2 regions of the Streptomyces sp. NPDC040410 genome follow, and region 1 is predicted to be linked to the other one. Evidence: riboswitches for the same ligand, from Rfam matches in the RefSeq annotation. Region 1 holds a riboswitch; the other holds the start of a gene.
What was found. Region 1 has a riboswitch for glycine ahead of gcvP (aminomethyl-transferring glycine dehydrogenase). Riboswitches for the same ligand answer to the same signal wherever they lie in the genome.
Positions count from the first base shown of each region.

Region 1 (3,397 bases):
CGCCGTTGGCGCGGTGGTACCCGCGTACGGCGAGCAGGCCCGCCAGCTCGCCCTGCGAACCGGCGTTGGGCTGGAGCGACACCTTGTCGTACCCGGTGACCTCGGCGAGCCGCTCCTCCAGCTCACGGATGAGCGTCAGATAGCCCTCCGCCTGCTCGGCGGGCGCGAAGGGGTGCAGCTGCCCGAACTCGGGCCAGGTGACCGGCTCCATCTCCGTGGTCGCGTTGAGCTTCATGGTGCAGGAGCCCAGCGGGATCATGCCGCGGTCGAGCGCGTAGTCGCGGTCGGCGAGCCTGCGCAGGTAGCGCAGCATCGCGGTCTCGGAGCGGTGCTTGTGGAAGACGGGGTGGGTCAGGTAGTCGTCGGTGCGCAGCAGCGTGTCCGGAAGGACGTCCTGCGTCGCCGCGTCCAGCGCCTCGATGTCGCCCTCGACGCCGAAGGCGGCCCACACGGCACCGAGCTGGGCGCGCGCGGTGGTCTCGTCACAGGCGATCGACACACGGTCGGCGTCGACGAGGTACAGGTTGACGCCGTTCTCCCGCGCGGTCGCGACGACATCGGCGGCGCGTCCGGGGACCCTGGCGGTGAGGGTGTCGAAGTAGGAGCCGTGGACGATCTCGACGCCGCCGGCCTCGAGCCCCGCGGCGAGGATCGTGGCGTACCGGTGCGTGCGCAGGGCGATGGCCTTCAGGCCCTCCGGCCCGTGGTAGACGGCGTACATGCCCGCCATCACCGCGAGCAGCACCTGCGCGGTGCAGATGTTGCTGGTGGCCTTCTCCCGGCGGATGTGCTGCTCGCGGGTCTGCAGGGCGAGCCGGTAGGCCTTGTTGCCGTCCGCGTCCACCGAGACGCCGACGAGCCGCCCGGGCAGGCTGCGCGCGAACTTCTCGTGCACCGCCATGTAGCCGGCGTGCGGCCCGCCGAAGCCCATCGGCACGCCGAAACGCTGCGTCGTACCGACCGCGATGTCCGCGCCGAGCTCACCGGGCGACTTCAGCAGCGTGAGCGCGAGCAGGTCGGCCGCGACGGTCACCAGCGCGCCGAGTCCGTGCGCCTGCTCGATCACCGTCCTGATGTCACGTACGGCACCGGAGGCACCCGGGTACTGGACGAGCACGCCGTTGATCTCCCGCCCGGCGACCTCGGCCGGAATGCCCTCGCTGAGGTCGGCGACGACGACCTCGACGCCGGTCGGCTCGGCGCGGGTCTCGATCACGGCGATGGTCTGCGGCAGCGCGTCCGCGTCGACCAGGAAGAGGCCCTTCTTGTTCTTGCCCATGCGCCGGGACAGCGCCATCGCCTCCGCCGCCGCGGTGCCCTCGTCGAGCAGTGAGGCACCGGAGGTCGGCAGGCCGGTGAGCTCGGCGACCATGGTCTGGAAGTTCAGCAGGGCCTCGAGCCGTCCCTGGGAGATCTCCGGCTGGTAGGGCGTGTAGGCCGTGTACCAGGCCGGGTTCTCCATCACGTTGCGCAGGATCACCGGCGGCGTGAAGGTCCCGTGGTATCCGAGCCCGATCATCGGGTCCAGGACCTGGTTGCGGTCGGCCAGCGAACGCAGCTCGGCCAGCACCTCGGACTCGGTGCGCGCGCTCGGCAGGTCCAGCGCGTCGGCGTTCTTGATCACATCCGGGACCGCGGCGGCGGTGAGCTCGTCGAGGGAGCCGTAGCCGACCTGCGCGAGCATCTTGGCCCGGGCCTCGTGGTCAGGGCCGATGTGGCGCTGCTCGAAGGGGATTCCCTGTTCGAGCTCGGAGAGCGGAATGCGATGGGCGGTCATTGCGGAGGCCTCCTGGTCTTACACGACCTTCGAGGGGCACCACGGCACGGGTACCCGGACGGCCTCCCCCTCTGTCATTTCAACCTGAGAGCTTCACCGGACCGCCCGAGGGCTCTCCCGGCTTTCACCGTCGGTGAGAGCGGAAGCCGTCGACAACCGCCCTGCTTTCCAGAGTGACCTCGTCCGTGCGGTACGTGGGCCTGAGAGATTCCGGGGAGGATTTGCTCCTTCGGCGCCTCCGATGGTGTCTGGAGGACTCTCCCGCACAGGGTCAGCAGCCGCTTGCCAGCCTACCAGCGAGGTCAACGCCGAGCCTTCGAGTGGCCACCTTCCTGAATGTGCTCTTTTGTAGTGCTTACGGATGAGTTGCGACCAATTGGAGGGACCGTGCAGACCGACATCGATCCGCGCAACCTGATCGGCCGCAAGGCGTTCGACCGCAACGGCACCAAGATCGGCACCATCGACGAGGTGTACCTCGACGACGCGACCGGAGAGCCGGAGTGGGCAGCCATACGGACCGGCCTGTTCAGCAGGGACGCCTTCGTGCCCCTGGAGCCCAGTGAACTGGTCGAGGGCACCCTGAAGGTGCCGTTCGACCGGGCCCTGATCAAGGACGCCCCGGACTTCGGCGTCGGACGGCACCTCTCACCGGAACAGGAACTGCAGCTCTACCATCACTACGGCCTCGACGTGGCCGCTCCTCCCCCGTTCCCGGACCGCGACTTCGGCAAGGTCGCGGGCTCGGACGAGTCCTGAGGCACCGCGGTCTCCGGGCCTTCGGGTCTTCGCGCCACCAGTGGCATGTCCGACGCGTGCGCGACGTGCGGTACCAGCGGCAGCGGATCCGCCGGTTCCAGATCCGGGTCGCCGACCCGGAAGGTCCGTACGCGCCCGGGGTCCGAGTCGGGCGTCTCGAACCGCACGGTGACCCTGCCGAGGCCGCTGCCCTGCACCCATCCGTGCCCGTACTCGGCATGCCGCACGTCGTGCCCCGCCGGCCACCGTCGCTCCGCGGGCGTCTCCTGTTCCTCGACGGGCCGGTCCTCGCCCTCCTCCTCCGGATGGTCCGCCCGCTCCCCCGCCGCCTGCGCGAACAGGTCCTCCTGCGTATAGTCCGCGAGCCCGCTGACGCCCACCCCGAGCAGCCGTACGCCGCCCGTCGTGTCCACCGCGTCCAGCAACCGGGCCGCGGCCTCCCGCACCACCGCCGGGTCGTCCGTGGGCCCGCGCAGGGTTTCCGAGCGGGTCAAGGTGGAGAAGTCGTAGCGCCGCACCTTCAGCACGATGGTCCGTCCCGACAGCCCGGCCCCGCGCAGCCGCCGTACGCAGCGGTCCGCCAGCCGCTGCACCTCCAGCCCCACCCGCACCCGGTCGTGGATGTCCACGTCGTAGGTGTCCTCGACCGACACCGACTTCGTCTCCCGCTCGGCCACCACGGGCCGCTCGTCGTGCGCCAGCGCCATGGCGTACAAGGCGTGCCCGTGGGCCTTGCCCAGCAGCCGTACGAGCTCGTCCTCGCCCGCCTCGGCGATCTCGTCGACCGTGGTGATCCCGGCCCGCCGCAGATGATCGCCCGTCGCCGGCCCCACCCCCGGCAGCGTCCGCACCGACATCGGC
Region 1 covers NZ_JBVIVK010000011.1:280,635-284,031, forward strand. Annotated here, with positions in the region: gene gcvP (aminomethyl-transferring glycine dehydrogenase) at 1-1,777, opposite strand, end outside; glycine riboswitch at 1,956-2,051, opposite strand; gene ACZ562_RS23185 (PRC-barrel domain-containing protein) at 2,165-2,536, shown strand; gene ACZ562_RS23190 (DNA polymerase IV) at 2,458-3,397, opposite strand, start outside.

Region 2 (3,397 bases), on a different contig from region 1:
CGAGGGCCCGTCCAGCGGGGTCCGTCCGACGCGGCACAGTTCGGCCACGGCCGCCGGCGGCAGCGGCACGCCGACCACGCCTTCGGGGTTGACGGCGATGCCCACCTGCGGCGGCAGACCGCGGGCGAACTCCACGGCGGGCGCGACGGTGTACGACATGTGGGAGCCGGCGACCTGGCGGAACTGCTCCTCGGAGCTGAAGACCGGCACGTACGTCCGGCCCTCGATCTCCATGGTCGGCAGGTCGAGCGGGCCGCTGTGCGGGCCGCCGCCGCTCGGCAGCGGCACCCAGACGAAGCTGCGGCCGAGGACCTCGATGATCCGTCCCCCGGCCGAGGGGATGCCGAGCGAGGCGGAGAGCACCTCCTCCAGCTCGTTGCCGGGCCATCCGCCGTGCGAATGGGGATGCGCCTGCGTGGGGAAGTCCGCGGGGAGATCCACTGGGAAGTCCATCTGTATGACCGCCTGCTGAGAACCACTGCTGTGGCTGGAAAGGCTAACGGGTGGCGGCGTCCACAGGCTCTCAGCCCGTGAAGCCGATCCGGCGCAGCGCGTCCGCGGCGTCCCGGTCCAGCAGCACCGCCGAGCCGCAGCCCTCGGGCAGATCGCCCTGCTCCACGGAGCGCAACAGCCGGGCGGCCGCCGCGCGGTGGCGCAGGAAGGCGTAGCGCGAGACGCCCCGGCCGCGCTCGCGCTGACCTTCCAGCGCGGTGTCCGGCGTGACGTCGAGCAGCAGCAGGTGCAGGCTGCCGCCGCGGCGGCGGGCCGCGCGGGCCAGCCAGCCGCGCACCCACGCCTGCGTACCGCAGTCGTGTACGACGACTCCCTCGCCGGTGCGCAGGGCGCGGCGCAGCCCTGCGTAGTGGGCGAGGCGGACGAGCGGGCGGTAGACCGCGTACGGCAGGAAGCGCGGCATCCGGGCGTCCCAGCGGTCGCGGGTGTCCTGGGAGTCGATACGGGTGCCGCGTACGGTGCGCCGCATGAGCGTGGACTTGCCACTGCCGGGCAGGCCGGTGATCACGACGAGGTCGCCGGGTCCGAAGAGCAGTGCGTGCGGGCTGTGGCCGCCGCGTTCGCGCAGGTCGCGGAGGACGGGTGCCGGGCGTGCGCCGCACGCCTCGCGGCCCGGGGCCGCATGCTGCTCCGGCAGCGCGACGGCCGAGGTCGTGGCGTACGCCGTGGTCCTGTTCACCGTGATCGTCCTCCCCTGGGGTGGGTCACGAGTTCCCTCCCCGTCGAGTGTAAAGAGAAGGTAATACCGGGTGTCTCGCGTTTTCGTGTTCGTCCTGCCACAAGCCGGTTACAGAGGCGGTCTGCCGTGTGCGGGCGAGGCGTGCAATGATGTGCGCGCCAACTGCATACCGGCCGCTTGAATCCGCGCGGGAGAGTTCCCAGCAGTGCTTCACCGAAGCGTCTTGCTGGGGCGCCGAAGGAGCAAGTCCCTCCCTTGAATCTCTCAGGCCCCATTACCGCGCGGGCGAGGCACATCTGAAAAGCGGGCCGCCACGACGGCGGCTCCACCCAAGGTGCAAGCCAGGACCGCTCCCCGAAGGGCCGGTCATGGCGAACCTCTCAGGTTCCGATGACAGATGGGGAGGAACGACCTCGCCCGTCATGCCCTGGGAGACGACCGACCGATGAGCAGCACCGCACCCCGTCACACCGCGCTCGATGCCCTCCATCGTTCGCTCGGCGCGACGATGACCGACTTCGCCGGCTGGGACATGCCCCTGCGCTACGGCTCCGAGCGCGACGAGCACAACGCCGTGCGCACCAAGGCCGGCCTCTTCGACCTCTCGCACATGGGCGAGATCACGGTCACCGGCCCGCAGGCCGGTCGGCTCCTGAACCACGCCCTGGTCGGCGACATCGCCTCCGTCGGCGTCGGCCGCGCCCGCTACACCATGATCTGCCGGGCCGACGGCGGCATCCTCGACGACCTGATCGTCTACCGGCTCGCCGAGACCGAGGCCGGTTCTTCTCACTACATGGTCGTCGCCAACGCCTCCAACGCCCAGGTGGTGCTGGACGCACTGGTGGAGCGCTCCGCCGGCTTCGACGCCGAGGTGCGCGACGACCGGGACGACTACGCGCTCATCGCCGTCCAGGGCCCCGAGTCGCCGGGAATCCTGAAGTCCCTCACCGACGCCGACCTGGACGGCCTCAAGTACTACGCCGGCCTGCCCGGCACGGTCGCCGGCGTCCCTGCGCTGATCGCCCGCACCGGCTACACCGGCGAGGACGGCTTCGAACTGTTCGTCGCCCCCGGTGACGCGGAGAAGCTGTGGCAGGCGCTGACCGAGGCGGGCGCCCCGGCCGGGCTCGTCCCCTGCGGCCTGTCCTGCCGGGACACGCTGCGCCTGGAGGCGGGCATGCCGCTGTACGGGCACGAGCTGACCACGTCGCTCACCCCCTTCGACGCCGGGCTCGGCCGGGTGGTGAAGTTCGAGAAGGAGGGCGACTTCGTGGGGCGCGAGGCGCTGCGGGAGGCCGCCGCCCGGTCCGAGGCGAACCCCCCGCGCGTCCTCGTCGGCCTGGTCGCCGAAGGCCGCCGGGTCCCACGCGCCGGGTACACCGTGGTGGCCGGCGGTGAGGTGGTCGGTGAGGTCACCTCCGGCGCCCCCTCCCCCACGCTGGGCAAGCCGATCGCGATGGCGTACGTCGACGCCGCGCACGCGGCGCCGGGCACCCCCGGGGTCGGCGTGGACATCCGGGGCACCCACGAGCCGTACGAGGTCGTGGCTCTGCCGTTCTACAAGCGGCAGAAGTGACACAGTCGTAGTCGTCACGGCATTGCCGTCCCAGCGTGACGTCGGGCACATCGTGCCTGCTCACGCGCGCTCCCCTCACTCCCCCATTCATCAGCGGTTCCCGCGTACAGGAGAATTCAGGCCATGAGCAACCCCCAGCAGCTGCGCTACAGCAAGGAGCACGAGTGGCTGTCGGCCGCCGAGGACGGCGTCGCGACGGTCGGCATCACGGAGCACGCGGCCAACGCGCTCGGCGACGTGGTCTTCGTCCAGCTCCCGGAGGTCGGTGACACGCTGTCCGCGGGCGAGACCTGCGGCGAACTGGAGTCGACCAAGTCCGTGTCGGACCTGTACTCCCCCGTCTCCGGTGAGGTCACCGAGGTCAACGAGGACGTCGTCAACGACCCGTCGCTGGTGAACTCCGCCCCCTTCGAGGGCGGGTGGCTGTTCAAGGTACGCGTCGCGGAGGAGCCGGCCGACCTGCTCTCCGCCGACGAGTACACCGCCTTTTCCGCCGGCTGAGGAGTCGTAGCCCCATGTCCGACCACACGTCCGTTCTGAACACGCCCCTGCACGAGCTGGACCCGGACGTCGCCGCCGCGGTCGACGCCGAGCTGCGGCGCCAGCAGTCCACGCTCGAGATGATC
Region 2 covers NZ_JBVIVK010000018.1:50,831-54,227, reverse strand. Annotated here, with positions in the region: gene ACZ562_RS29575 (enhanced serine sensitivity protein SseB) at 1-453, opposite strand, end outside; gene ACZ562_RS29570 (AAA family ATPase) at 524-1,198, opposite strand; glycine riboswitch at 1,371-1,482, shown strand; glycine riboswitch at 1,483-1,599, shown strand; gene gcvT (glycine cleavage system aminomethyltransferase GcvT) at 1,638-2,771, shown strand; gene gcvH (glycine cleavage system protein GcvH) at 2,895-3,272, shown strand; gene ACZ562_RS29555 (serine hydroxymethyltransferase) at 3,287-3,397, shown strand, end outside.
Region 2: it holds a riboswitch for glycine, as region 1 does, so the genes downstream of both, gcvT (glycine cleavage system aminomethyltransferase GcvT) here and gcvP (aminomethyl-transferring glycine dehydrogenase) in region 1, are expected to answer to the same signal.